DNA from 2 places in the Vibrio sp. SCP2 genome. Region 1 is predicted to be linked to the other one. Evidence: predicted binding sites of a transcription regulator. Region 1 holds the regulator's gene; the other holds the start of a gene.
The links. Region 1 encodes MetJ, which represses methionine synthesis genes. Its sites were predicted from a motif close to TTAGACNTNTANANGTCTAA; they were not measured.

Region 1 (15,458 bases):
TGCTTATTGATCTTCGCTAATGCCGCTTGGGAAGCTGGGAAGTCGTAAACAAAAGCAGGGGCACTTTGGCCGATCTTACCTTCGACACCAATGCTGAACAGTAGTTGAAGCAAGGTATCACGATCTTCCTCTGGTTGCGCAATATCACTTAAGCCTAGCTTCTCGGCTGCAAGCTTTAGCTCAGTCATTGTGCCTTCTAATGGGCAGACACCAAGCACATCGATAAAGGCTTGTTGGTAGGTCATTCGCTCCGCTTGACCACATTCGAGTACGACTTGCAGTAAAGCGTCCATTTCATCCATCAGTTTATGATGATCAAAGCCGACTCGGTACCATTCAAGCATGGTGAACTCTGGGTTATGGAAACGGCCATTCTCTTCGTTGCGAAACGCTTTGTTTATCTGATAAATACAACCACTACCCGCTGCCAGTAGTCGCTTCATATGAAATTCAGGGCTAGTCATTAAGTAGAGTTTGCTGCCATCCGCATATCCCGGGCCTATAAACTCTGTCTGAAAAGTATGTAGGTGAATATCCGTCACTGTCGCATGGCTCATTGCCGGAGTATCAACCTCCAACACGTTTCGCTCAGCAAAGAACCGCCGTATTTGCGCAAGCACGTTTGCACGCTGTCTAAGTTGCTCTATCGACGCTGTTGGCTGCCACTGATCACTCATAACTAAAATCTCACTGCTTTATCTGGCTGAGAAAATATCAAGTTTACTGTCCTTTGCCTAGCTTAATACTCCGTCTAAAATGGCTTCTAATTGAAGCAAGAATTCAACGTATTACAGAACAAAATACCACCGACCACCTATTAGATATTGCCCAAGCTAATGTCATGTAACAGCGCTTTAACAAACAACTACTGTCTACTGTTCTATCAATCATTTCTTGCCGTGATAGCAATCACATAACCTATATTTTTTATGCTCTTGAATGCATTACTGGAGCAAAAACCTAAATACATCAATTTTTCTGCAAATTAGCTCTTCTACACTAACCCTACCACTTTTGGGGAATTACCCCATTTAACTATAACAAGCGGAACACTCCGCAAATTCACACTGGAGGATAACTGTGCAAACTATCACCACAGATATCGCAGTCATCGGCGCAGGCGGCGCTGGTCTTCGCACTGCTATTGCAGCAGCTGAAGCAAACCCTGATTTAGAAGTCGCACTGATTTCTAAAGTTTATCCAATGCGTTCTCACACGGTCGCAGCGGAGGGTGGCTCGGCAGCAGTTATCAAGGATGAAGATAGCCTAGACAACCACTTCAACGACACTGTTGGCGGTGGCGACTGGCTATGTGAACAGGACGTTGTTGAATATTTTGTAGAAAACGCGACTCGCGAAATGATCCAAATGGAGCAATGGGGCTGCCCATGGAGTCGTAAAGAAAACGGTGAAGTCAACGTACGCCGATTCGGTGGTATGAAGGTTGAGCGCACATGGTTCGCGGCTGATAAAACTGGCTTCCATATGCTTCACACCCTATTCCAGACCTCAATGAAGTACGACAACATCAAACGCTTTGATGAGTACTTTGTGGTAGATCTGCTTGTCGATGAAGGCGAAGTGCAAGGTCTTATCGCTATCCATATGTCAGAAGGTGAACTCGTTACGATTAAAGCCAAGTCTGTTGTTTTAGCAACAGGTGGCGCAGGTCGTGTTTACCACTGTAATACTAACGGCGGTATCGTAACCGGTGATGGTATGGCAATGGCTTACCGTCATGGCGTACCTCTACGTGATATGGAATTCGTTCAGTACCACCCAACCGGTCTTCCAGGTACTGGTATCCTGATGACCGAAGGTTGTCGTGGTGAAGGCGGTATCATCGTTAACAAGAATGGCTACCGCTACCTACAAGATTACGGCATGGGTCCTGAAACTCCAGTTGGCCAGCCAAAGAACAAATACATGGAACTTGGTCCTCGCGACAAGGTTTCACAGGCTTTCTGGCACGAACAGCAGAAAGGCAACACCATCAAACATCCTCTAGGTGACGTAGTTCATCTAGACCTTCGCCACCTTGGTGAAGAGTACCTGCAAGAGCGTCTACCGTTTATCTGTGAGCTAGCGAAAGCTTACGTCAACGTTGATCCTGCAAAAGAGCCGATTCCAATTCGTCCTACTGTTCACTACACCATGGGTGGTATTGAAACCAACGGCGAATGTGAAACGCGCATTAAGGGCCTTTTCGCCGTCGGTGAGTGTGCGTCAGTTGGTCTGCACGGTGCAAACCGTCTAGGCTCTAACTCGCTGGCTGAGTTTGTGGTATTCGGCCGTGTTGCAGGTGAACAAGCGGTGAAACGTGCAGCGGAATTCAAAGGCTGGAACGAAGAGTCTATCGCGGCTCAAGTCAAAGATGTTGAGCAGCGTATCGCCGCATTAATGAACCAAGAAGGCGATGAAAACTGGGCTGACATCCGTACTGAAATGGGTCACACCATGGAAGCGGGCTGCGGTATCTACCGCCAAGAAGATTTGATGCAAGCGACGATCGATAAGATTACTGAATTGAAAGCTCGCTACAAAAACATCAGCATCAAAGACAAAGGCAAAGTGTTCAACACTGACCTTCTTTACGCTATCGAAGTCGGTTACGGCCTAGAAGTGGCAGAAGCTATGGTTCACTCTGCCATCCTACGTAAAGAGTCTCGTGGTGCCCACCAGCGTCTAGACGATGGCTGTACTGAGCGTGATGACGTAGAGTTCCTCAAACACTCTTTGGCTTTCTTCCAACCAGATGCAGCGCCAACTATCGACTACAGCAAGGTGACCATCACTAAGTCACAGCCTAAAGCTCGTCTATACGGTGAAGCAGCTGAGAAAGCAGCCGCTGAAGAAGCAGCAAAAGCGGCACAGAAGAACGCAGAGGAGCAAGCATAATGTCAGCAAATCGCATCCAAAAAGTAGAGATTCTGCGTTATGACCCTGAGAAAGACGCAGAACCGCATTTTCAGACCTTTGAAGTACCATTCGACGAAACTATGTCGACCCTTGATGCACTTGGCTACATCAAAGATAACCTAGATAAAGACCTGTCTTACCGTTGGTCTTGTCGTATGGCGATCTGTGGTTCGTGCGGCATCATGGTTAACGGTGTGCCAAAGCTAGCTTGTAAAAGCTTCCTCCGCGATTACCCAAACGGCGTGAAGATCGAACCACTGGCAAATTTCCCAATCGAGAAAGACTTGATTGTCGACATGACGCCATTCATTGAGCGCCTTGAAGCTATCAAACCTTACATCATCGGTAATGATCGTAAACCTGAAGATGGCACTAACCTACAAACACCAGAGCAAATGGCTAAGTACAAGCAGTTCGCAGGCTGTATCAACTGTGGTCTATGTTACGCAGCATGTCCGCAGTTTGGTCTAAACCCTGAGTTTATCGGTCCTGCTGCACTGACTCTTGCCCATCGTTACAACCTCGATAGTCGTGACAATGGTAAAGCAGAGCGTATGGCGATGATCAATGGTGAAAACGGCGCTTGGGGCTGTACCTTCGTCGGTTACTGTTCTGAAGTGTGTCCGAAGAACGTCGATCCAGCGGCCGCAGTAAACCAAGGTAAAGTCGAGTCTTCTATGGACTTCGTGATTGCTATGCTGAAGCCTGACGGCACACCAGCAAAAACAGCAGAGGAGGCATAAGAATGAGTAACCGTAAACCTTACGTTCGTGAAGTAAAACGTACTTGGTGGAAAGATCATCCTTTTTACCGCTTCTACATGCTTCGCGAAGCGACTGTACTGCCTCTGATCCTATTTACTGTCTTCCTGACTTTCGGTTTAGGTTCATTAGTAAAAGGTCCCGAAGCTTGGCAAGGCTGGCTTGAGTTTATGGCCAATCCAGTAGTCGTAGCGATTAACATCGTTGCGCTTGCGGGTAGCCTACTGCACGCTCAAACGTTCTTCAGCATGATGCCGCAGGTAATGCCGATTCGCTTAAAAGGTAAGCCAGTGGATAAGAAGATCATTGTGCTTACTCAATGGGCAGCCGTGGCATTTATTTCTCTGATTGTGCTGGTAATCGTTTAAGGAGCTATGACTATGAAACCTAATTTTTCTGTAGATAGAGCCCCTAAGCGTTCTGATGAGCCTATTTGGTGGGGACTGTTTGGCGCTGGCGGTACTTGGTTTGCCATGATTACCCCTGTGACGATTCTGGTTCTGGGTGTACTTGCGCCATTGGGCATCATCAATGCAGAAGCTCTAAGCTACGAGCGAGTGGTTGATTTTGCAACAAGCATCATTGGCGCTCTATTTATCATTGGTACGCTAGCGCTACCGATGTGGCATGCAATGCACCGTGTACATCATGGTATGCATGACCTAAAGTTCCATACTGGTTTGGTTGGCAAAATCGCCTGTTATGCATTTGCAGGTCTTATCTCTGCACTGGCTGTTATTTTCATCTTCATGATTTAATTAGCAATAGATAAAACAAAGCCCGCTGTTAAGCGGGCTTTTTCGTTTCTGTTGATTTCCCGATTGGGATTACAGAATAAAGCGGCTTAGATCTTCATCTTCAATGGTATCGCCTAGTTTGCCTTTCACGTATGCAGCATCAATGGTTAACTTAGAACCAGACTTGTCTGTCGCTTCGAATGAAATCTCGTCCATCAGGCGCTCCATTACTGTGTGTAAGCGGCGAGCACCGATGTTTTCTGTTGTCTCATTCACTGTCCAAGCCGCTTCTGCAATTTGAGTGATACCATCTTCAGTAAACTCAACATCGACATCTTCCGTCTTCATTAGCGCAACGTATTGCTCTGTCAGTGATGCTTTAGGCTCAGTCAGGATACGTTTGAAATCATGACTTGAAAGCGCTTCTAGTTCGACACGAATCGGTAGGCGACCTTGAAGCTCAGGGATAAGATCCGATGGCTTAGCCACTTGGAATGCACCTGACGCAACAAATAGAATGTGGTCTGTTTTCACCATGCCGTGCTTAGTTGAAACTGTGCTACCTTCAATCAGCGGTAGTAGGTCACGTTGCACACCTTCACGAGAGACATCAGGACCAGAACTTTCGCCACGCTTACAAATCTTATCAATCTCATCGATAAACACGATACCGTTGTTCTCAACATTAAAGATCGCCTGCTCTTTCAGCTCTTCTTGGTTCACAAGCTTAGCCGCTTCTTCTTCGGTCAGTGCTTTGAAGGCATCTTTTATCTTCAGTTTGCGCTTCTTCTTAGTATCACCCGCTAGGTTTTGGAACATACCTTGAAGCTGGTTAGTCATCTCTTCCATGCCCGGAGGAGCCATGATCTCAACGCCCATTTGCGGAGCGGCAACATCAATTTCGATCTCTTTGTCGTCTAACTTGCCTTCACGAAGCTTTTTGCGGAAGATTTGACGTGTATTAGAAGCGCTATCGTCTTGCTGCTCGTTTTGACCCCAAGCATCGCGAGCTGGCGGTAGTAGAGCATCAAGAATACGCTCTTCAGCTTGCTCTTCAGCGCGGAACTTTACTTTTTCCATCGCTTGTTGATGAGTCATTTTAATTGCAACATCAGTAAGGTCGCGGATAATTGTTTCCACTTCCTTACCAACGTAGCCTACTTCGGTGAACTTCGTCGCTTCAACCTTGATAAACGGTGCATTCGCCAGTTTCGCTAGGCGGCGAGCAATTTCAGTTTTACCGACACCAGTCGGACCAATCATGAGGATATTTTTTGGTGTTACTTCAACACGCAAGCTCTCTTCAAGCTGCATACGGCGCCAGCGGTTACGCAGCGCAATCGCCACTGAGCGCTTTGCATTCTCTTGGCCGATAATATGACGGTTAAGCTCATGGACAATTTCGCGAGGGGTCATTTCAGACATAGTCAGTTTCCTTAAATTCTTATAGCCACTATCTTTGCTTGTTCAGCCGTTTACTCAGCTTGAGAGGCTGGGATTTCTAGTTCTTCGATAGTGTGGTGATGGTTGGTGAACACACAGATATCACCGGCAATTTTGAGTGATTTTTCTGCAACTTCACGTGCATCTAATTCGGTATTTTCTAATAGTGCAGTAGCAGCGGCTTGGGCAAAGTTACCGCCAGAGCCAATGGCAATCAGATCGTTTTCAGGCTGTACCACATCACCGTTACCAGTAATGATCAATGATGCCGTTTCATCAGCCACGGCCAATAGTGCTTCTAACTTGCGTAAAGCACGGTCACTACGCCAGTCTTTAGCTAACTCTACTGCCGCCTTAGTCAGGTGACCTTGGTGCATTTGCAGTTTGCTTTCAAACTTTTCAAACAGAGTGAAGGCATCTGCCGTACCACCAGCAAAGCCAGCGAGCACCTTATTGTTGTACAGGCGACGCACTTTACGAGCATTACCCTTCATTACTGTGTTACCCAGAGATACTTGTCCATCACCAGCGATGACGACTTTGTTGTTACGACGTACAGATACAATGGTAGTCACGAGTAGGGCCTCATAGTTGTTTTAATCTCAGTGTTAAAGATTATATGAGGTTATAGCGAGAGGAATTCAAGGGGTAATAGAGCTAGAGAGCTAGAGAGCTAGAGAGCTAGAGAGCTAGAGAGCTAGAGAATCTTGAAGGACTGACGTATTGCTTCAATCCTTTTTCATTTTGGATAAATGGATAACTAACGTTGAGCCACACTTCAATAAGGAGTCAACCTAGCTATCTAGCAGGGCGAAGCCCGATCGAGTTTTCTATAGGGCGCAGCCCGTTCCAGTTATCCACACAAAAAAACGAACCCATCAGGGTTCGCTTTTAATGTTTTTACTGCGCTTCTTTCCAGATTGCACAAGGCTCGATTTTGGCACGCTGAAGTTTGTGCTTATCGCGTTCAGCGTCACGCTTAAACTTGTATGGGCCAAGTACCACACGGTACCAACTACTGCCTTCCTTCTTACGAATTTTGCTGTTTATACCTTGGAAAGCGATATCCAGCTTACGCGCTTCAGCTTGCTGAGCAGTTTTATAGGCGCCACACTGCATTATGTAAGGAATCTCCGACACCACTTGCTCTTTCGCTTTTACTTCAACTTCACGACTTGGCAAGGTATCGACATAATCCCATTTCTCTTCCGGAGGAGGTGGTAACTTCGCTTGAGGTTTTGGTTTAGGCTTAGTTATTACCGGCTCTACTACAGGTGCAGGCGGTTCTGGATCGTTACTCAGAACATACAATCCATAGCCAAATACACTCGCCAATAGAATGGCAAGTAAACCACTTCGCCAAGGTTTGCGTCGTGGGGCAGACTTTTTCTTTGCAGGCTTACGGCTACTTCCGCCACGGCCTCTTTTTACGTAATCTCGATTCGCCACTAGTAAACATCAATACCATCAATTACCACTGCCGATATGTTAAAGCAGATTGTGCCGTTATGACAGAGTAGAAATGGAAGCGGCGCATCAAAAATACGCCGCTTGCAAAGGTTGGACTCTAAAGCACTCTTGGTGGTGCAGCGCTTTCACGTACCACCAGCTTGGTTTCAAGCAATCTCGACCCTGCACGAACATCATGTCCACGTAGCAGCTCAAGCATCATAAGCATTGCTTGACGGCCGATTTCATAGCGAGGCTGAGAAATGGTCGTTAACGGTGGATCGCAGTATTGAGCAAAGTGAATATCATCAAACCCTACAATGGAGAGGTCTTGCGGAACACGCAAACCTAGCTTCTTCGCTTCTTGAATCGCACCAATCGCCATTGCATCGTTATGACAGAACACCGCAGTCGGCGCATCTGGTAAAGCTAGCAACTGGCGAATCGCTTTTGCTCCAGCTTCAAAGGTGAAATCACCGGAAGTGCAGTAGTTCGGGTTCATAGTAATCCCGGCGCGTCTGAGGGCCTGCTGATAACCTTGGTGGCGGAACTGACATAGAACAGCTGTTTCAGGGCCTGAGATTTGAGCAATTCGCTTGTGGCCCATCTGCGTTAGGTAGTTAACCGCTTCAAAGGCAGAAGTGAGGTTGTCGATATGTACAGTAGGTAGTTCTAATTCGGGGGCAAACTCACAAGCCATAACCATAGGCGGTAAGTTCTTTTGTTCAGGTTTACTGACGTCAAAAGGAAGATCGGTACCTAGCAGCAACATGCCATCCGCTTGCTTAGTAAATACTAAGTTTACAAATGAGCTTTCACGCTTCTTCTGCTGCCCACTATCGCCAAGCAAAACGATGTATCCGTGCTCCATTGCCGCATCTTCAATTCCTCGAATGATCTCGGTGTAGTAGGGATCACAAATATCTGGAATGATTGCGATGATTGTTTTTGATTCGTTACGACGCAAGTTGCGCGCCAACGAGTTTGGTGAATAACCAGCTTCTAAAACAGCATCTTCGACTCTTTTCCTTGTCGCTGACGATACCTTTTCTGGATTCATTAGCGCTCTAGATACTGTCGCTGTTGAAACTCCCGCAAGCTGGGCAACATCCTTCATTGTCGCCATATTTAATTAACCCTCTTCATTTCCAAATTGGCAGCTCAAACGCCACCTAAGCCTCTAGTTGAAATGCATCTCATCGGTTGAACGGCCAAATTGATGTCGACTTGTAGGTTAAAATACCTATCTTCTCATTTATTTGCACTGAGCAAACGTTTAACTCACACACTATGGCCTGAGAGCAACATATTGCACAAGACCTAGTTTATTCATTTCAAAACACAAAGTTACGGGAGATTTAACAAAATCGGCAGCTAATAGGAGATCTGAATCACAAATAAATGAAAAAGGTGTGAATATGAAGAAACTCAATAGCTACCCGTCGCAGGAAGTCGCAAAAAATGTGGATAAATTACCATCTCATTAACTCAGATCTTGTGGCTCAATATCTAAGCTCCAACGCACTTTCTTCGCATTTGGCAACATTTGGATTGCAGGCTTAGCGCTTGCGAGTAGCTTTTGCATTACGGGCCGGTTTTGGGTTTGCAGCAGAAGTTGCCAACGATACTTACCCGCTCGTTTTGCTAGCGGTGCAGGTGTCGGTCCAAGGACTTGGCAATAGTCATCAAACAGAGGATGCGCCTCTAGTGTATGGCGAACCTGACGAAGAAATTCCTCGACGGGCTGAGAGTGGTTCGCTTCCGCTTTAAACAGGGTCAGAAACGAATACGGTGGTAACTGCGCTAGCTTTCTCTCTTGTAAAGCCGTTTCAGCGAAGTGGCGATAACTCTTAGTTAATAACGCTTGCAGTAGGCTATGTTCTGGGTGGTGGGTTTGCAGCACTACCTCACCCGGCTTGCTTGCACGCCCTGCCCGTCCAGCTACCTGTATAAACAATTGTGCCAGACGCTCAGACGCTCGGAAATCACTGCTGTAAAGAGAGCCATCCACATCTAATAGTGCTACCAGAGTAACGTCTGGGAAGTGATGACCTTTAGCCAACATTTGCGTACCAATCAAGATCTGATACTCACCATTACGGATCGCCCCTAGTGCACTCTCTAGGCTACCTTTTCGGCGCGTGCTGTCTCGATCAATTCGAATGGTTTTAAATTCTGGAAAGAGTTCAGCAAGCTGTTTTTCTAACTGCTCAGTTCCAACACCTACTGTTACCAAGTGCGTCGAACCACAGCCCTGACATTGATGAATAATCGGTTGCTGTGAGCCACAGTGGTGGCAGCGAATTTCATTGCTGTTCTGGTGATAGGTATAGTAAGCATCACAGCGCTTACATTCCGCAATCCAACCACATTCATGACACATCAACGCTGGAGAAAAGCCGCGTCGGTTTAAAAACAGCATCACTTGGTTGCCTGCCTTTAAATGGCGGCGCATTTCAGCGATGAGTGGCGCAGAAAGACCACTTTCTAGATATAGCCCTTTCACATCTAGCACTTTGTTGGTCGTTGGCGTCGCCGCTCCTGCGCGAGAAGAAAGCACTAGATGATGGTACTTACCACTTAAGGCGTTATGCAGAGTTTCTAAAGCTGGTGTAGCTGAGCCCAGTACAATTGGGATCTGCTCTTTGTTGGCACGCATCACCGCCACATCACGCGCATGGTAGCGCAGACTGTCTTGCTGCTTATACGAAGCATCATGCTCTTCATCAACAATGATAATGCCAAGGTTGACAAAAGGCGTAAGCAACGCAGAGCGAGTACCAATCACAATGCCAGCGGCGTTATCACGCGCGCTAAGCCAAGCGTTAAGTCGCTCTGTATCATTTAAACCAGAGTGCACCACCTCAACTGGGACATTAAAACGTTTTCTAAACCGATTAATGGTTTGCGGCGTTAACCCTATCTCGGGCACAAGAACTAGCGCTTGCCTGCCTTGCTCAAGCACAGGCTTAATCAGGTTGAGGTACACTTCCGTTTTACCAGATCCCGTTACCCCTTCTAACAGGTAACAAGCGAAACCTTCATTACTATTCACTGTCGCAATCGCCACCGCCTGCTCAGAGTTTAGCTTTGGCTTATCGACATCAGCTTCAACGTCATGTTTCCACTCACGAATCACTGGACTTTTCTCTATCGATTCAATCCAGCCTTTTTCCGCTAAGGTCTTTAGCACAGATGAACTGATCTCTTCATCGACAAAACGTTGATGAGGAATCAAGCCTGACTCCAGCATATGCATCACTTTGGCTTGTTTCACCGCGCGGCCGAAACCCGCCATCAGTTGGTCGCGACCACTCGCGGTGAGCTGCCATTCCACCAGCGTCGCGAAATCAGCGTCTTTACCTTTTCGCAGCGCACTTGGCATGGCATTAAACAAAGTGTCACCAAGCGGATACTGGTAAAACTGACTGCACCAAAATAGCAAGGAGTAGAGCTTTTCAGGCCACACAGGCTGGTTATCCAACACGTGCTTAATCGGCTTAAGCTTATCAAGTCTGAATTCTGATTCATTTACCAACGCAGTGACAATGCCAACCAGAGTTTGACGACCAAAAGGGACAGAGACACGCCCACCTATGATAGGAAATAGGTGGTTAGGGATCTGATAATCAAACTGTTTGTCGAGAGGCACAGGCAATGCCACGCGCGCAATTGTTGGTCGCATAATAGGCTATACAGCTAAGTGAGAGGTTACGTAGGCTAGTCTAAGGGAAAAGCCTAGCAGTGGAAAGAGAGCGCGATTCAAGCATCAAGAATAACTTAGGCTAAAAAAGTAGCGATTTCGGGTCTAAACTGGTTGATCCTAAGTCAGGTATTCATTACTATATCGCGCCTTAGTGATATGGCTAGCTTTACAGCAGCGGTATCCGAAAAGGTTTTTTATTAACTACGTGTGGTGTCCGGCTTAGAATCGGATAGCGACACGGCCTATATTTAGAGGTTCTCCCATGAAAGCTGGTATCCACCCAGAATACAAAGCAGTAAAAGCGACTTGTTCTTGCGGTAACTCTTTTGAGTTCAACTCAACTCTAGCTAAAGAGTCTATCCACCTAGACGTATGTGACAAATGTCACCCATTCTACACTGGTAAGCAACGTATCGTTGATACAGGCGGCCGTGTTGATCGCTTCAACAAGCGTTTCGGTGCTCTATCAAGCAAGAAGTAATTTCTTCTTAGCCGAATCTAAAAAGGACGCTCAGGCGTCCTTTTTTGTTATCTGTCACTCACGCAATATCCATTTTGCAGAGTAATCTATTATTAATTTTAATATTCGCTAGCCATATCTCTGTTCATCTGGTCTTATCTCCAGTCATTTACTACTTTTTATTGCTTCGGCTCGCATTCTGACCTAGGCAGCTTGACTTAGTTACTCTAGAATGGATTTCCCCATTCCATATAATTATTAATGAGTACCTACACCTATGTCAGACGACAATCGCCAAGAAGTATCCCCAGAAGAACAGTTTCGTCAGCAAGCTTTGGATTATCATGCTTACCCAACTCCAGGTAAAATTGCAGTCGCACTAACAACACCAGCAGAAACGGCTAAAGATCTTGCTCTAGCCTATAGCCCTGGTGTAGCAGAGCCTGTACGTGAAATCGCACAAAACGCTGACAACGTCTACAAGTACACATCAAAAGGCAACATGGTTGCTGTTATCTCAAATGGTACGGCGATTCTTGGTCTTGGCAATTTAGGTCCTCTAGCATCTAAACCTGTAATGGAAGGTAAGTCTCTGCTTTTCAAACGCTTTGCGGGTTTAGATTCAATTGATATTGAAGTAAAGCACCGTACTATCGAAGAGTTTGTCGATACCGTTGCTAACATCGCCGATACTTTTGGCGGTATTAACCTAGAAGACATCAAAGCGCCAGACTGTTTCGAAATCGAAAAGCAGTTGATTGAGCGTTGTGATGTACCTGTTTTCCACGATGACCAGCACGGTACGGCGATTGTTACCGCGGCAGGTATGCTTAATGCCATTGAACTTCAAGGGAAGAAGTTAGAAGACGCAACGATTGTGTGTCTAGGTGCAGGTGCAGCAGCAGTAGCATGTATGGAGCTACTGATTAAGTGTGGCGCGATGCGTGAGAAAATCTACATGCTTGACCGTAAAGGTGTTATCCACACTCGTCGTGACGATCTTAACGAATACAAACAGCTATTCGCCAACAACACCGATAAGCGCACACTAGAAGACGTTATCGAAGGTGCTGACCTGTTCCTTGGTGTATCAGGCCCTAACCTACTCTCACCAGAAGCTCTTCAGTTGATGGCAGACAAACCGGTCGTCTTTGCGTGTTCTAACCCAGATCCAGAGATCAAACCTGAACTTGCTCACGAAGTACGTAACGATCTGATCATGGGTACTGGTCGTAGTGATTACCCTAACCAAGTAAACAACGTGCTGTGTTTCCCATTCATCTTCCGCGGTGCGCTAGACGTGCGCGCAAGTGAAATTAATGATGAGATGAAACTGGCAGCGGTAGACGCTATTCGCCAACTAGCGAAAGAAGAAGTACCAGCCGAAGTCCTAGCAGCTGCTGGCGTTGATGCACTGTCATTTGGTCCTGGTTACATCATTCCAAAACCAATGGATCCACGTCTATTGCCTCGTGTTGCTAAAGCCGTTGCTCAGGCCGCTGTTGACTCAGGTGTTGCTCGCATTGAAATGCCAGAAAATTATATGGCCGAGTAAATTGGCTAAATAGTCTCTTCGAGAACGAAAAAACCGCTGTTAAGACAGCGGTTTTTTTTATTTCAATTTCGTCAGCGTGCGAAAATTAGGTGCGACTATTTTTATTATTCGTCGAAAGATTCGAACTCAATTCCCATCTCTGTCATCAGTTTTTTCACTTCAGCAGGGAGATCGTCTGGGCGGTCTTTACGTAAATCTTCATCAGTCGGCAGTGGCTGCCCGGTATATGCATGCAAAAAAGCTTCACACAATAGCTCGCTGTTTGTTGCGTGGCGCAGGTTATTAATCTGGCGGCGTGTACGCTCATCAGTCAAAACCTTTAATACTTTCAATGGAATAGAAACTGTAATCTTCTTTACTTGTTCGCTTTTCTTTCCATGCTCAGCATATGGGCTAATGTATTCGCCATTCCAATCTGCCATTGCGCACCTTTCGTTATTTTTTATGGTTGAAAATAGAATCCCTAATTTTAGCGGTATTTATAGCCACAAGCAAAGACATATAGACGTCTAGAAGTGTTGACGTCCACAATAATGATAAGTAAAGTGGAAAGGTATGGGATTGGAATAACATATATCTAACAAGATAAAGGTATAGCGTATTCCCAAATAGAAGTCACTAAAGTTCGAAAGGAAACACTTATGAGCACCCGCAAACCAGCCACAATCGCGGTACGTACTGGTATCGAGTCCGACACTCAACATCACGCAGTTGTTCCACCTATTTACCTCTCGACAAATTATGGCTTCCCAGCCTTTGGTGATGTACCAAAGTACGATTACACCCGCTCAGGCAACCCAAACCGCGGGCTACTCGAAACTGCTCTGTTTGAACTTGAGTCAGGTAAAGGCGCGGTCGTGACCAACTGTGGTACTTCGGCACTGAATCTATGGGTATCCGCTTTCCTTGGCCCAGATGACCTTATCGTCGCACCGCACGATTGCTACGGTGGTACTTACCGTCTATTCAATACCCGCGCAAATAAAGGTGATTTCAAAGTTCTATTTGTTGATCAATCTAACGAACAAGCCTTTGCTGAGGCCCTAGCTAAAAAGCCTAAACTGATTCTATTGGAAACACCATCTAACCCGTTAGTTCGTGTCGTCGACATCGCAAATGTATGTGAGAAAGCCAAACAAGTTGGTGCTCTAGTGGCTGTCGACAATACCTTTTTGACACCCGTGTTCCAAAAGCCTTTAGACCTTGGCGCCGACTTTGTTATTCACTCAACCACTAAGTATATCAATGGTCACTCTGATGTTATTGGCGGTGTTGTCATTACCAAAACAGAAGAACACGCTGAAGAACTTGCTTGGTGGGGGAACTGTATTGGTGCAACAGGCACACCATTTGATAGCTACATGACGTTGCGCGGCATCCGTACACTGGGGGCGCGTATGAAGGTGCATGAGGAGAGCTCTCGCCAAATTTTAGACTTCTTACAGACCCAAGACTTAGTCGGTAACATCTATCATCCTAGCCTGCCTGAGCACCCAGGCCATGAGATTGCTAAAAAGCAGCAAACAGGCTTTGGTTCTATGCTCAGCTTCGAATTCGCGGGTAGCTTTGCACAACTTAAATTCTTTGTTGGTGAACTAGAGCTTTTCTCACTTGCTGAATCTCTCGGCGGTGTAGAGAGTCTAATCTGTCACCCTGCTTCAATGACTCACCGAGCGATGGGTGAAGAAGCACTTGCAGAGGCAGGTGTTTCCCAACAACTTCTGCGCCTGTCGGTTGGGCTTGAAGATGCAGAAGATTTAATTGCTGACCTTGAACAAGCTTTTGCAAAAGCTAAGGAAGCCTTCTAATGCCTACTACTCAACGTCAACTCCATAAGTTTGGTGGAAGCAGCCTAGCCGATCCTGAATGCTACCGCCGCGTCGTCGGTATCTTAAAAGAATATTCACAATCAGAAGATCTGATTGTTGTTTCAGCTGCAGGTAAAACGACCAACCGTTTGATTGCATTTCTCGAAGCCCTCAATAAAGATGGCCGTATTGCTCATGAAGAACTTCAAGCACTACGCCAGTTTCAAACTGAGCTGATTGAAACGCTTATTGAAGGAGAAGTAAAACAGCAGCTACTCGCTACTTTAAATGATGAGTTCAGCACCTTGGGCGAGTTGACTTATCCGCTTAACGAAGCTGAGAAAGCAGCCGTTTTAGGCCATGGCGAAGTATGGTCTTCACGCCTATTGGCAGCGCTGCTCAATCAACATTCATTGCCTGCCGTAGCTCAGGATGCTCGCGCATTTTTACGTGCTGAAGCGGGCACTCAACCTGAAGTCGACTTTGGTGCTTCTTACCCGTTAACTAAAGAAGTATTAGTGCAACACGCTCACCATAGAGTGGTGATCACTGGCTTTATGGCTCAAGATAGTCAAGGTCATACCGTATTATTAGGGCGTAATGGTTCAGACTATTCAGCA
Region 2 (15,458 bases), on a different contig from region 1:
TACGCTCCACAGCCCAGAAATTGAAGCAAAGCTAGAACAGGCAAAAGCAGGTGAAAAAGCGGCGGGTGCCCTTGCAATGGAAGCGGAAAAAGGCGCACGCGCTCAGCAAATCCAAGCGGCGAAAGACCAGTGGCAAAAAGCGAAAGCGGCATCAGCTCTGATGGAAAAAACCTTTCTTCGCGTCAACAACCTCTATAAAGAAGGGGTAGTCGCCGAACAAAAACGTGACGAAGCGAAAACCCAATGGGATGCCGCTAAGTACACTGAAAGTGCAGCTTTCCAAATGTACCAAATGGCGCAAGAAGGTGCGCGTAGTGAGACCAAGCTGGCCGCCGCAGAAAAAGCACGAATGGCAGCGGGTGCAGTTGCAGAAGTTGAAGCCTATGCCGAAGACACAACTATCGAAAGCTGGTTCGACGGTGAAGTGTCCCAAGTACTGCTTCAAAGTGGTGAACTTGCTCCTCAGGGCTTTCCTGTTGTGACTGTGATTGATACCGATGATTCTTGGGCAGTCTTGAACGTACGTGAAGATCTGCTCAGTCACTTTGAAAAAGGTCAGACTTTCTCCGCTTTCGTTCCAGCGCTTAACAAACAAATTGAGTTTAAAGTGTCTCACATTGCCGTTATGGGCGATTTTGCAACCTGGCGTTCAACCGATGCAGCTCAGGGCTTTGACCTAAGAACATTTGAGGTAGAAGCAAGGCCAACTCAACCTGTACAGAATCTGCGTATGGGCATGAGCCTAGTTGTTGAACTAAAGGGATAATTAGGTCGCGATATGGTTGATCATAGCGTTTCCCAGTTTTCAATTATCCGACGCGACAAATGGCTATTGTCTAGTTTGACATGGCTACCTGTTATGCTGGCCGTGATGATTTGGGCAATTTTCTCGCAAGGTATCGCGAGAGATTTGCCCATCGGTGTCGTAAATCTAGACTCTGGCAAAATGTCTCAGCAGCTGATTCGGTACTATGACGCAACATCGGCAATGAAGGTCGATAGGCAGTTCACGAGCGCGCTAGAAGCCAAACAAGCCTTAGTTGAAGGTGAAATATACGCTTATGCCGTTATCCCACCTAACTTTGAACAAGATACGTATAAACAGTTAGCGCCTCAGGTGAGTGTTTTTTACAACAGCCAAATGATCTTAGTGGGTAAGTTGATCAACTCTGCCTTTCTTCAAGCTCAAGGAACGTTTAATGCGCAAGTCAGTGCTGTCGGCAATTTGAGTCAAGGTAATGCGACTTTAAGCTCTGCGCTCGGAAAAGCGGTACCGATTCGTACGCAAATCACTCCCCTATTCAATAAGAACTCCAATTACGCGCAGTTCTTAGTTTCAGCGGTGGTCCCCGCGCTTTGGCAGATTGTTGTGGTTGTGACCACCATTCTCGTCTTATCGGCGAATTTACGCGACAGAGGGCTCAATCACTGGCTTGGCAATAACCCTGCTCGAGCAATCTTTCAAACGCTTGCCCCCTACTCTTGGGTGTTCGCTATACAAGGTTTCGCTTTCTTGTGTTGGTTTTACTTAGGGTTTAAGTGGCCGATGAATGGTAGCTTTTTGGTTTTGATCGTCGCGCAATGGATAACCATCATTGCCTGTATGATCATGGGCAGCCTGTTTTTCTTTTTGACTCTCGACGCCGCACGAGCGATGAGTTTCGCTGGCGCATATACCGCTCCAAGCTTTGCTTTTATGGGGATTACCTTCCCTGTTACCGATATGAATAGCCTTGCCCAGGCGTGGCGTAGTTTGTTACCTATCAGCCACTACATAGAAGTACAGGTCAGCCAAGTCAGTTACGGTCAAGCATGGATAGAGTCTTTACACCATCTACTGCCTATGCTTGGTTACCTAGTCCCCGCTTTGTTGGTCATTGGGCTGGCAAAAAAGCACTTAAACAATCAAGAGTCCAAGGTCGTAAGTGAGGCAACACTATGAGTTTCTTTGAATTGGTCAAATCGGAACTTAAAGCACTACTGACCAATCCAGTGGTGGTTCTTACCGTATTTGGCGGCGTGGTGTTTTATTCATTCCTCTATCCTTTACCCTATAGCCACCAAACCCCGCAAGAACAGAAGATCAGTGTGGTTAACTTAGACAGAAGCCAAACAAGCTACCAATTGGAACGTATGGTTGATGCAACGCCACAAGTCAACGTTGTTCAGCGAGATTACACATTGGAAGACGCACACCAAGCTTTTCTCAATGGTGACGTGAGCGGAATACTCGTCATTCCAGAGCACTTTTATAAAGACTTAATGCTAGGGAAAAGCCCGACACTCTCATACGCTGGAGATGCGTCTTACTTTTTAGTGTATGGCACTATAGTGGAAGGTCTTGCACAAGCAGGCGGAACCTTAGCAGCGCAAACTAAAGTGGCTAAACTACTCATTGACGGTCAACCACTATCAAAAGCAGCCGATCAATATGCCGCAACTAAGCTGAATCTAAAACCAACATTTAACCCGCGTATGGGCTATGTGGATTACGTCGTGCCTGCGGTGTTTGTGCTCATTTTGCAACAAACTCTAGCAATGGCAGCAGGGTTAATGGTAGGGACGCAAAAACACGGAACGGGTTACTGGAGCCATACCTCTCCACTAAAACTCATCTCAGTTCGTATGCTGGTTTTAATCGCGGTTTATTACTTATTAAGCATGTACTACTTTGGCGCCAGTTTTTCTATGCATGGCGTTAACCAACTGGCACACGCAACAGAGCTTTTAACCCTGCTACTTCCTTTTTTGATAGCATCATGTGCGCTAGGTATTTGGTTAGGAGCCATCACGCCAAGACGCGAATTAGTGACGTTAGTCGTGTTGGTCAGCTCAATGCCACTAGTCTTTAGCGCGGGCTTTATATGGCCAATTGAAGCGATTCCTGCCCCAATGGTTTGGTTGTCTGAACTCTTTCCAAGCACACCTGCCATTCAAGGGTTCTTGACCTTGAATCAAATGGGCGGCATATGGCAGAACATTTCAGATAACTATACTCAACTTTGGTTGCAAAGTTTGGTTTGGTTCTCTATTGCTCTGTGGAGTTTAAAAAACAGCTTAAAATCAGATAGCTAGATGCCATTTATTTTCAGCTATAGATAGCTCCATTTTTATAAATTGTGCTAATGTGATTACTAAACTGACTAAATAAGTGATTGACTGATGCACGATTTAACCACGACTGCTGTCACCGTATTTATGGGTTTCTTCGCAATGATGAACCCAATCGCTAACACGGCTGTCTTTGTCGGAATGACTGGGCAACAAACCGCAGAGCAACGCAAACAAACGGCGTTCAAAGCTCTGGCAACAGCATTTGCCATTGTTGCTGCGTTTAGTTTTCTTGGTAAAGGGATCTTTGAGGTATTTGGCATAACCCTACCTGCTCTTCGCTTGGCAGGTGGTATTCTCGTCTTTCTTGTCGGCTATCATATGCTGCAAGGCAACTCATCCAAGATGCACAGTCATGACAGCGAAGAGGCGGCTCAAGACGGTGATATTGCCATCTCCCCCCTTGCCCTGCCTATCTTAGCGGGCCCAGGCACCATAGCAACGGCAATGAACTACTCTGCCTCAGGCGATATCTTCAGCATTGTGGTGACAATCGCGGCATTTGCCTTGCTTTGTCTCATCACCTTTGTCTGCTTTTTGTTTGGCCCAAAACTGGTCGATAAACTTGGTGAGAGCGGGATCAATATCGTCACGCGATTAATGGGGCTGATTCTAACGGTAATAGGGATGCAGATGCTGATTCAAGGTGTGCATGACGCTTATATTCTGTTCCAAAAGTAGCCCCTCTTTCTCATGATACGCAAGGTACAGATTGATACCTTGCGTTATCACTCCTGTGACATCACTTTTCCTCCCGTCGTTCCTGCTAAACTTGACCCGTCTATTGGTATAGGGTTTAACTTTAGTGAATCAATCAAGGCTTGGAGTTTCTATGCTTACTGTCACTCAACTTGCTAAACAATTCGGTATTTCACGCACCACTATTTTGTATTACGAGCGAGAAAACCTACTACTGCCATCTCATCGTTCCGATAACGGTTATCGCTGGTATGGTGAAAAACAAGTTGAAAGGCTCGAAGCTATCACTTCTTATCGCTCATATGGTCTTTCAATTGCGAGCATCAAGTCTCTGCTAGATAAGCAAGGGCAATCTCAAACTCAACTGTTAAAAGATCATTTCAGTGACTTGGAGCGAGAAATTCAAGCACTACGCAACCAACAAAAAGCGATTGTCGTATTACTCCAAGAGCCTGAACTACTAAACGAAAACATGGTAGATAAACAACGTTGGGTAGAAATCATGTCCGCGGCTGGGTTCAATGAAGATGACATGCTGAAGTGGCATCAAAAGTTTGAAGAGATGGAGCCGCAAGAGCACCAAAAATTCCTTGAATCTTTAGGCATTAAGCCAGATGAAATCGCCAAGATTCGTGGGTTGTAGTCAATGGCCTATACTTGGTACTACCAATGAACTTCCCCTTTCATTTCACATTAATCTGAACCAATTACTGACGATAACGAAACGTTAACCTCTTGCACGCTAACATTCCGATTCTACTAACATTAAGTTGTCAGCCACAGAAGAAAGAATCATGAACAATAGCAAGCAGCAAGTCAGTCGATTTCTAATGCAAGCAACGCTTGGCGCGGATCAAGCGCTCATTGATCTAGTCTCTAAAATCGGCATAGAGAAATGGCTTCAACGCCAACTGAATACAGAGCTTTCTCGCGATGATACATTTCAAAATGCCACACAAAGCATTTGGCGTGATTTCAGGGCCAAGTTACTCAACACATACGGTCAAAGTGCGATAGACGGCGATGGCAATAACCCTGCACTGCCATACAAATGGTACTTTCGTATGGCGTGGTGGCAGAATGCACTCTCTACTGATTCCCACCTACTTCGTCAGAGAGTTGCCCATGCGCTAAGTGAAATTTTGGTCATATCCGACAACTCCGCTTTAGAACTCGATGCTGTCGGTATGGCAAGCTACTACGACTTACTCTACAAGCATGCGTTTGGTAGTTACGCTGATTTACTCTATGACGTCTCGATGCACCCTTGCATGGGGGTTTATCTCAGTCACATGAACAACCAGAAAGAAGACCCAGAACGAGACATTCACCCTGATGAAAACTACGCTCGCGAGATCATGCAGTTGTTTTCTATCGGCTTGTATCAACTCAATATGGATGGCTCTCACAAAAAAGATGACAAAGGCCAATCTATCCCGACTTACGATAATCGTGACATTAAACAGATGGCGCGCATTTTCACCGGTATCAAAGCAAGCAGCTACCAATTTGAATGGAACAATAGTTTCTGGCAGAACGATTTTAACGGCTATCCAATCAGCTTTGACGACGGCATAGAGAACAACTTTAAGTCGATACCATTTGTAAACATGACTCAACCAATGACCATCGATGAAGCTTTTCACGACAGAGGGAGCAAAGAGCTACTTAACGGGTTTATTCGCCTTAAAGGCCAAACCTCTGGCGAATCCGAGATTCGAACGGTCACAGAAAGACTGACAGCCCACCCAAGTACCGCGCCTTTTATAGCAACCAAGCTGATCAATCAACTCGTTACTTCAAACCCAAGTGCAGAGTATATTGAAGCGGTCGCCAAGGCCTTTGGACCACAAGGCAACCTTAAACAGGCGGTAGAAACGACACTGAGTTTTCCACTCAATCACCCGATTGGCAAAACACGCTTTGTATCGGCGAAAAAGCAAAATGGCAAACTAGTACAGTCGCAAAAGCTTAAATCTCCGGTATTGCGTGTGACTCAATTACTGCGCGCTTTCAATGCCAGCAACCAATCCGGTAAACACTGGTTGATCGGGGATGACATTATCGATCAGCTAGAACAACACCCACTTTCGTCGCCAACGGTGTTTAACTTTTATAAGTCCGACTTTGTGCCACATGGTCCTATTGAAGCTGCCAGACTGGTAGCCCCTGAGTTTGAACTGCACAACACCGCGACTTCGCTGGCTTACGTCAACTATATGTATTACTGGTTGTTTGGTGGATACCTACCCGCCGTCAGCACTGAAATCAGCACTCAACCGGGCATTAATAATATCCCTGAGCTTGATGTCGATGTCCTACAAACCAAAGTCCGTGACAAGCTGACCTTAGGCTTAGCGACATACGTAGAGAAAGCGGAAAACATCAGCAATCATTCAGCTCTCATTGACGAGTTGAGCCTACTGCTTACTGGCAAAGAAAATCTACCTAATAAGCCTCAAATTCTTTCTGCCTTTGCGGCATATAACAACAACCCAGAATGGGTTGTGCAAACCATTATCTTTTTTATCGCTATTTCACCAGAATTCACCGTACAGGAGGCGTAGTCAATGGGTATTTCACGTAGAAACTTTATCAAGTCATCGGCAACGGCGACTGGTCTAATGCTAGCGGGACAAGCACCTGTTTACGCTGCACCGAAAAGTACTAAAGCCATAGAGGGAAACATTAAGCCGAGCAAAAAATCTTTGGTTTTTATCATGCTTGATGGTGGCAATGATTCTTTTAACATGTTGGTTCCCACCTCAGCCCCACATTATCGAGAATACAAGAAAACACGCAGTAATCTGGCCTTAGATAAGTCAAACCTCTTATCGTTAAGCAACTTCAAAACGCCTGATGGAAAACAGTTTGGTATTCATGAAAGCATGGATGAAGTGCAGCAGCTATTTGAGGAAAAGCGCCTTGCGTTTGTCGCCAATACTGCGCCTATGATAGAGCCCGTCACAAAACAGAAGTTTTACAGTAATCAACTCAAGCTGCCACTTGGGCTGATGTCTCACTCAGACCAATTTAAGCACTGGCAAACGGGCAGACCCGGTGAACGTATTAATCGCGGCTGGTTTGGCTACTTTGCAGATTCTATACAGAAGAACAAGACTATTGATGAGATCCCGATGAACATCTCATTGGCAGGCAACAACATAATGCAAAATGGTCATCTTGCCGCTCCTTATTCAATTACTAAATCAGGCAGCGTTGGTTTATACATCAATGAAGAATCGACACCGTTAAATGAACAGTTGGTAGAGCATTTTGTTAAAAGCTTAAATGCTAACTACCCAGGAGATCCTTTCAAAGACAGCTATCTAGCTATTACTCGCGAGTCACAAGCCCAGCATGAGGTGTTTCGTGACGCGGTACAGAACATAAAGATCAACACGCGCTTTTCGGACAGCGACTTATCCCAGCAGCTACGTAAAGTGGCTCAATCAATCAAAGCGGCAGATAAACTGCATCACAAACAGCAGACATTCTTTTTACGCTATATTGGCTGGGATCACCACGATGAGCTACTCGATAACCATGCTCGAATGTTAAAAGTGCTCAGCCAAGCACTCGGTGAATTTCAGCAAAGCTTAGACGAGTTGGGCGTAGCAGATCAGGTTGTCACATTTACCGGATCTGACTTTGGTCGAACCTTAACCTCAAATGGCAACGGTACCGATCATGGCTGGGGCGGAAACACTATTGTTATGGGCAATAGCGTCAATGGCGGTAAAGTCTTTGGTGATTATCCTGCTCTCTCGCTAGGCGATGAAAACCCATTGGATATTGGCGATGGTGTTTTGATACCCACGACGGCAATTGATGAGCTCTATGCAGAATTAGCCGTGTGGTTTGGCGCGACGCGCTCTCAAACTCACGATCTATTTCCAAATCTGAGCAACTTTTCGCCTATAGGTAGCCAACCAAGACTAGCCGGATTGATGAGTAACTAGTCCAAGGTGTACTGGGCGAATTGCAATACATGAATTACTAGCAAGAAACTAAGGGCGTATTTACTTTAAAACACAGTCAATTAGATTGTTCACTTTATCGCTTTGATAATTTAGACTGCTTTGAGATATTGATACATTTAACCCAAGGATTGAACATGAGCTCAAATAATATTCTAAGCCCGACGCTCATTGAGAGTGGCCGTGACATACCATTAAAAGAGCTACTGTTTGCCAAGCGAGTGCTGGACAATTATCTTGCTGTGGCACAGGAAACAAGCCCAATAGAACTGCTAGATGAAATGCGTGACGCAGCCAAAGGTGTCGAGTATTTCAAGACGGATAGTAACCCGTGTGAAGCACGTAACGTGATTAGCGAAATGTTTGCGGCCATAGATGCCAGTAACTCTTTTGACGATTACAAAGTGCTGGCAGGCAAACCACGTCAAGCGCTCAATGAATTGATTGAAGATCGAGCTCAACTGATTAAACATGAGCGCGGCCTTCTACTTGCTGCTGGTTACGATTTCTCTCGCATCTGATAATCGCCTAGCCAATCCTATCGACTTAGGATTGGCTTTCTGAAAGACTCATAACGGTATTCGAGACATTTTCCGCCCCTTTATGGATCTCATCCATAACGGTCGACACTTCAGTAATTTTCGCATTACCTTGCTCCGATATTGAGGATACCTCACTCATCATATCGGTCACTTCGTTAATCAGTCCTTGATTTTCCTCCACCACTTTTACGATCTCATCGGTTGACTCTGAAGTCCGTGAAGCAAGTTGGCGTACCTCGTCAGCAACGACGGCAAAACCACGTCCGTGCTCCCCTGCCCGCGCCGCTTCTATCGCTGCATTGAGTGCTAACAAATTAGTTTGATCAGCAATACCTTGAATCGTAGAAACAATGTTTTGGATGTTTTGCGAACTGGCATTTAGCTGTTGGACTTTTTGCACCGTTTCTTCGGCTTTATGGGAGATGTTTAGAGAGACCTCTACAGAGTCGGCGAGTAACTGCGACCCTTGTTGTGCGATTTGCGCCGTCTCAACAGAAGTTGAGTAAGCCACTTCAGAAGCTTCAGCGATAGCTTGGTTTCGCTCAATACGAGTGGTGATATCACTGGCAAACTTAACTACCTTTACCACTTTTCCTGTTTCGTCTCTGATCGGATTATAAGATGCTTCGATCCAGATACTTGCACCATTAGCGCTTCTACGCTGAAACAAACCAGACTTTATCTGACCATCTTCAAGCTCGCGCCAAAAGTGAGGATTGTCATGGTAGAACTCATCAAAGCAGAACATGCGATGATGTTGTCCCTGAACTTGAGATAGGCTATATCCAAGAGTATTGAGAAAGTTTGGATTCGCAAAAAGAACAGTCCCTTTAGGATCAAATTCAATAATCGCTTGAGACTTGTCTAACGCAGAGAAAAGTGCATCATTCTTCTGGTTTACATAAAACATATCGGTTATGTCAGAAGCAATTTTCGCCACACTCGACACCTTTCCGTCTGAGCCATAAATTGGAAAGTAAGTCGCTTCTAGAATAATAGTTTCACCAAGTTTGTTTTTTCGTTCAAACGTACCTTCCTTGGTCGACCCATTAGCAAGATCTCGCCAAAAACTCTGATAAGCAGCAGAACTTATATAATCATCTGTACAAAAAATCCGATGATGTTTGCCTTTTACTTCCTTTAGAGAATAACCAACCACACTAAGAAACAACGCACTAGCATCTTGGATAGTGCCATCGGGACTAAACTCGATCCACGCCACATGTTTTTTTATCGCAGCGTAAACATGATCCGAATGGTTTGATGTTTTTTCTGGCTGTTTGTTCTTAAAAAACAACATAGATTGACCCTTATCTCAAGAAGCGTAGGTTAACAATCTAATAAGTATAGTCTGCGGAAAACAACTCCTTACTAATACTATGGTTTAATCCATAAATATGCGGCTCTAATTGAAATTAAAAACCTCGCTTTTTCCAAAACTCACCTTCATCTCGCGCATACACGTCAAACATTTTTTCAGCAATCACCTTATCATTCAACGTGATAGTCATGCGCCATTTGCCAATGTTTGATTCAAACCCGTCAACTGGATCAAGTAACTGAATAGTGTCACCTAGATAAAAATCCCAGTCATTACTTCCGACATGCAAGTCGCCACAAAATGGTTCTAAAGTTTGTCCTTTTTTGCCTTTCACTCCTGGGTGGGCAATACAAAACTCTATCACTTCACCCTTGGCTTTCTTGATGTTGACGATGAAACCAAATTCTATTTCTTCATCGGCGGGGACTTTGGTCGTGAACTCTTGAATCTTAGGCAAGTGCTTAGATTTGGAATCCCACTCTTTGTAAATCCCGTAAGAAGTCATCTCTACAACTGGGGAACGCTTTGCCATTCTTGCCACCGTTTTTTCATAGATTTTATCGTTTTCGGCGCTACGCCATGAATATTGCCATAATTGTTATGACATTCGATCACCTCAAACTTAGCTTTAACGCGCTTAGCCAACTTCAGGTAAGGAGCTATTTCCCAGCGTTGAACAAATGTGTTTGAAACAACGACACTATCGCCGTTGAGCAAGGCTTGCTCAGTCATCTGCTGACACCACTGATGAGCCATTACGATTTGCTCCGGCTGATAGACATATTCGCCACAGTCATTGATAAAATACATATCAGCTTCATAGTGTTTGGCATCGATTGTCTTTGCCAATGTGCTTTTACCTGATCCGGGCAACCCTCGAATCAAGGTGAGTTTTAAGGTCATAGTGAATTTAACTAGTGAGTTCGCGCACGAATATTAATATAAATTGGACCAAATTGGCTATCGACATCTCATTCTGATTGGGTTAAGTTTAGAAGTATAGACGTCCATAAATACGCTTAGGGAGTAAGCTGTGCCAATTAAGATCCCCGATCAATTACCCGCATCTGACGTATTACGTACCGAGAATATCTTCATCATGCCTGAGTCTCGTGCGTCAACACAGGAAATTCGTCCGCTTAAGGTGCTGATCCTCAATCTTATGCCTAAGAAAATTGAGACGGAAACCCAGTTCCTTCGTTTGCTATCAAACAGTCCGCTACAGGTAGATATTGAGCTGCTACGCATCGATGATAGACCAAGCAAAAACACGCCTACAGAACACTTAGATAACTTCTATCGCCAGTTTGAAATGGTCAAAGGACGTAACTTTGATGGACTCATCATTACTGGTGCGCCATTAGGCTTAGTCCAATTTGAAGATGTGATCTACTGGGAACACTTGCAAACTATCATGAGTTGGGCAAAGGAACATGTCACTTCAACACTCTATGTTTGTTGGGCAGCCCAAGCAGGCTTGAAGTTACTCTACGATCTGCCTAAACGTACTCGTAAAGATAAGCTGTCTGGGGTATATCACCATAAGATCCACCAGCCTTATCACCCTGTGTTGCGTGGTTTTGATGACACCTTCTTAGCGCCACACTCCCGCTACGCTGATTTCTCTCCAGAGTTCCTTGCCGAACATACTGACTTAGATATTCTTGCAACATCAGACGTCGCAGGTGTGTATCTGGCAGCCACCAAGGATAAGCGAAACGTATTTGTCACCGGTCACCCTGAGTACGATTCTCATACCTTACACAATGAATACATTCGAGACTTAGGTGAAGGCATGGAGCCTGTTATTCCAGTCAATTACTACCCGAATAACAACCCCGATAATAAGCCAACCGCAAGCTGGCGTAGCCACGGGCACTTGCTGTTTTCCAACTGGCTAAATTACTGCGTTTACCAACAAACGCCATACGACTTGGATCACTTCAGCGAAGCCAATTTTACTAAAGACGATTAGTACTTGCTCATTTGCTGAGTTTCAGACAACAGATCTTGGATCTGCTCAGAGATTAGAGGGACATTTTGCCAAAGAATAAAATGGCCCTCTTTTTCTACCTCAATCAACTGCTTTGATGTGCCGGTTAGTTTTTGAATAGCAAATACCGAGTTGTCAGGATCTGCGATGGTATCCTCTTTGCCATGAATGATCGTTACCGGAAGCGTATCCAGTACCCGCCAATCTTTATCACTCAATTCACTTAACTCTTCAGCCAATGGCATCATCTCCCCATTCGACGTCTGCCAATCATTCGGCAAAACCCAATTGATAAGCCACGTATCAGCAATTATGTTGTACCACTTTGGTTCTTCGAGCTTAGGGTCAAAAGCGGGCGCGACCAAAACCATCCCATCAACCCTATCCGGCTGCTGAAGTGCAAGTGCTAAAGCGATAGGCGCTCCGAGCGAATGTCCAACCAATATATTGGATTTATCACTGGCTAGCAGTTCACCAATGGCTTGCGCCTGTTTATCAAGGCTAGAGACCAAATCCGATGTTGATGCGCCATAACCTAAGCGATCAACAGAGATCAGCTCTGCTTGCTCCTGCAGTGATTCGTTGGCGAGGTAATCTGCATACGCGGTATGGCTACCTGGAGAGCCATGAATAAACACCACCCTATGACTCGCAGTAGGGTTTGCTATTCTGACAAAAGCAAGGCCATCTTTTGTTTGCCCTACCTCTGCATTTAACTCTGTTGCAGACGAAGGTTTGACTGCTAAGCCAATGAAAAAACTTATAATAGTTGTTAGAACTGCCGCTTTGTTTCTCACTCTTCACCTCAGTTGATTACACGGTTATCTGCAAAACATGTCGCATACTTTCCTCGTCTCGCTAATCAGACCGGATTAGTTGAGATATACATTCAATCTCATCTTAGAACTTATGTATTCCTATGAGATTAATCATTCTAGTTTCACCCCTAATGTTAACTGGCTGTATGACCTCTACCCAGATTCAAAATTCTGATGCCCAGCAACGTTCAGAAGCCCGCATTGAACTCGGTATCGGGTACATGCAAAAAGGAGACATGCGCAAAGCACGAGAAAACCTAGAACAAGCGCTGAAGCACTCACCTAACTATTATCGAGCACAGCTCTCTATCGCTCACTATTACGAGCAAGTAGGAGAAACACAATCCGCCGAGTCCTTCTACAAACAAGCCTTAAAGCGTCACCCAAGCAACGGAGATGTACTTAACAACTATGGTACATTTTTATGTAAACAAGGCGAGTTCGCTCTTGCGGACAATTACTTTAATCAAGCGATCCAGCAACAGAACTACTATCTAACCTCAACCAGTTACGAAAACGCAGCCCTATGCGCAATGAAAGCACAGCAAACCGATCAAGCTATCAGTTACTTCAAGCGCGCCTTAGACTTTGAACCCGACAGAGTTCGCTCCGCTCTAACACTGGCTGAATTGGAAATTAGAGTAGGTTCATTGGAGAAAGCAAGGTTGAGATTGGTTCGATTCCACCATAAGTTTGGGCTACGTAAACCGTCGCTAAAATTGTTGATCCAACTAGAGCAGAAAGCGGGTAACCCAAATGTGGCAGAGGAGTATAAGCGTCAACTAGACAGCCTCAGCTAACGCTTTGAGTGGTGTTTCTTGCGACGCGCCTTCACCCGTGATGCTCGTTGAATCTTAAGATATTCTTTATAGAGAATGTAAATAAAAGCAGCGATTCCCAACAAGGACAAAAGCGCAAACAGGATTAGAAAACTTTCACAGATCCAAATCGGTTCACAGGGCATATAAATTTCAAACTCCATATGCCCTCCGTTAAATAAGGTTAACTCTTAAGTTTCAGCCACTTTTGGCGTTCAACTTCCGTTTTGAATGTCCAAGCGATAAAACGGCTCACTTTTTGCCCTTGGCTCATTTCAACCACTTTCACCTCTTTAGCACCCGCTTTTTCGAGGTTTTTTCGCATCCATCGCACATTCTCTTTTTTGGAGATAAGCGTAGAGAACCACAGTACCTGCTGCGCAAAGTCACGGCTTTCAAATGCCATGTTTTTTACAAATGCCGCCTCACCACCTGGGCACCAGAGTTCTGCTTTTTGACCACCAAAGTTAAGTATAGGTGACGACTTAGCTTTCATTTGCTCACTAAGCTGACCACGCTTACTTTTACTGGCCGATAAGTTTTTGATCTTTCTCTCTGTTCCCTGCTGCGCTTCTTCAAGCGACTTATGAAAAGGCGGATTACAGGTGGTTACATCATAAAACTCGTTTGGTTTGATGATGTCTTTGAAGAAATGACGGCTATCTTTTTGCAATCGAGCTTCAACGCGCCCACTCAGTACCTTATTCGACTGGGCAATGTGATTAGAATTATCAACTGAAACAGAGTCAACATCTGAACCTACATAATGCCAGCCATATTGGGTCGCACCAACGATAGGGTAAATGCAGTTGGCTCCAAGCCCGATGTCTAATGCACGGACTTGGTTATGTTTCAGGCTTTTGCTTTCTTTGGTTAATATCTCAGCGAGACGATGAATGTAGTCTGCGCGCCCAGGAATAGGTGGGCACAAATAACCTTGTGGAATGTCCCACTCGGTGACTCCGTAGTGGTGAGCAAGTAATGCTTTGTTGAGTAGCTTAACCGCCAAAGGATCGGAAAAGTTAATGCTCGGCTCCCCTTTAGGATTCTTCACTACGTGCTTTTTCAGCTCTGGTAGAGCCGCTGTCAGCTTTGCGAAATCATATCGCCCTTGGTGCAAATTGCGCTTATGCAGACCTTTCTGCCCTTTGATCGTGACGACTTTCATCTCGCTGGTATTTGGCGTGTCTTTTTTATCGGCTTTCTTAGATTGAAATTGTTTATTTGGGCGCGTCATAGTTCTATTTTTGTTTGGCAGTTTCTAGATAGATCATAAACAAGCGAGCATCTAACTCAAGTTGATGATAGTCAGGCTCCATATGGCAGCAGAGCTGATAGAAGGCTTTGTTGTGCTCTTTCTCTTTTAAGTGGGCAAGTTCGTGAACCACTAGCATGCGAAGCAATGGCTCGGGTGCATTCTTAAACACACTGGCAATACGAATCTCATTCTTTGATTTAATTTTGCCGCCATGAACCTTAGCCACATAGGTATGTAGCCCGAGAGCATTGTTGATAAGGTGAATTTTGTTGTCGTAGATGACTTTGCTCAAAGGCGCCGTCTTCTTCATGTAGCGGTTCTTCAGCGCCATTGTATATTCAAACAGCGCTTTCTCACTCTTTATGGTGTGGTTGTCTGGATAACGTTTTTCAAACCACGCCGCCAAGCGCCCCGAATCAACCATTTGAGTAACGGGAGTAACGATATGTTCTGGGTATCCTTGAATATAACGAAGTGCAGGATTCATAGTGACTGTCATGGCGTTGAGCATAAATAAAGGGGCACAAGTCTACTCTATTCGTACTTGCCATTCACGACCTTTTCATTAAACTCTGCGCTTAATAAACGAGTAGGAACGAACCATGAAACGACTTGTACTGTATGTAAAAGACAAATGCCCACACTGCAAAGATGCACAGCGCTACCTTGATTCAAAGGGCTATCAGTACCGATTAACCAACGCCAAGATGCAGCGTGGCCGTAAAGAGTTAGACGCAATTGGTGCTCGTTCGCTACCCGTACTTAAGATTGGCGATCGCTATATGATTGGCTGGAACGCAAGTAACTTTGAGAAAATGTACAAGTCAAAGGGTTAGTAAAACAGCTTACTAACGAAGTGCGGATTATCGGTGAGCACTTCTAACTCGGATAGATCATCGAGCACAACTAGGTGCTCGA

Region 2: metA (homoserine O-acetyltransferase MetA) is a predicted target of MetJ. The motif match lies at 10,645-10,664, and genes of this name have one in related genera.

Annotation. Positions count from the first base shown of each region.
Region 1 covers NZ_JCAFVV010000012.1:58,676-74,133, forward strand. The annotation lists gene epmA (elongation factor P--(R)-beta-lysine ligase) at 1-677, opposite strand, end outside; gene frdA (fumarate reductase (quinol) flavoprotein subunit) at 1,081-2,898, shown strand; gene AC5O63_RS20635 (succinate dehydrogenase/fumarate reductase iron-sulfur subunit) at 2,898-3,662, shown strand; gene frdC (fumarate reductase subunit FrdC) at 3,665-4,048, shown strand; gene frdD (fumarate reductase subunit FrdD) at 4,061-4,438, shown strand; gene hslU (ATP-dependent protease ATPase subunit HslU) at 4,508-5,842, opposite strand; gene hslV (ATP-dependent protease subunit HslV) at 5,893-6,435, opposite strand; gene ftsN (cell division protein FtsN) at 6,761-7,309, opposite strand; gene cytR (DNA-binding transcriptional regulator CytR) at 7,428-8,435, opposite strand; gene priA (primosomal protein N') at 8,793-10,994, opposite strand; gene rpmE (50S ribosomal protein L31) at 11,278-11,496, shown strand; gene AC5O63_RS20680 (malic enzyme-like NAD(P)-binding protein) at 11,753-13,030, shown strand; gene metJ (met regulon transcriptional regulator MetJ) at 13,135-13,452, opposite strand; gene AC5O63_RS20690 (O-succinylhomoserine (thiol)-lyase) at 13,672-14,838, shown strand; gene AC5O63_RS20695 (bifunctional aspartate kinase/homoserine dehydrogenase II) at 14,838-15,458, shown strand, end outside.
Region 2 covers NZ_JCAFVV010000003.1:57,660-73,117, forward strand. The annotation lists gene AC5O63_RS11295 (HlyD family secretion protein) at 1-766, shown strand, start outside; gene AC5O63_RS11300 (ABC transporter permease) at 779-1,942, shown strand; gene AC5O63_RS11305 (ABC transporter permease) at 1,939-3,075, shown strand; gene AC5O63_RS11310 (MarC family protein) at 3,163-3,792, shown strand; gene AC5O63_RS11315 (MerR family transcriptional regulator) at 3,944-4,453, shown strand; gene AC5O63_RS11320 (DUF1800 domain-containing protein) at 4,605-6,377, shown strand; gene AC5O63_RS11325 (DUF1501 domain-containing protein) at 6,381-7,772, shown strand; gene AC5O63_RS11330 (hypothetical protein) at 7,928-8,311, shown strand; gene AC5O63_RS11335 (methyl-accepting chemotaxis protein) at 8,337-9,632, opposite strand; gene AC5O63_RS11340 (DUF3859 domain-containing protein) at 9,748-10,185, opposite strand; gene AC5O63_RS11345 (ATP-binding protein) at 10,161-10,556, opposite strand; gene metA (homoserine O-acetyltransferase MetA) at 10,687-11,628, shown strand; gene AC5O63_RS11355 (alpha/beta fold hydrolase) at 11,625-12,443, opposite strand; gene pilW (type IV pilus biogenesis/stability protein PilW) at 12,566-13,264, shown strand; gene AC5O63_RS11365 (hypothetical protein) at 13,261-13,446, opposite strand; gene rlmF (23S rRNA (adenine(1618)-N(6))-methyltransferase RlmF) at 13,467-14,519, opposite strand; gene AC5O63_RS11375 (M48 metallopeptidase family protein) at 14,524-15,027, opposite strand; gene AC5O63_RS11380 (glutaredoxin family protein) at 15,143-15,376, shown strand; gene AC5O63_RS11385 (Rho-binding antiterminator) at 15,373-15,458, opposite strand, start outside.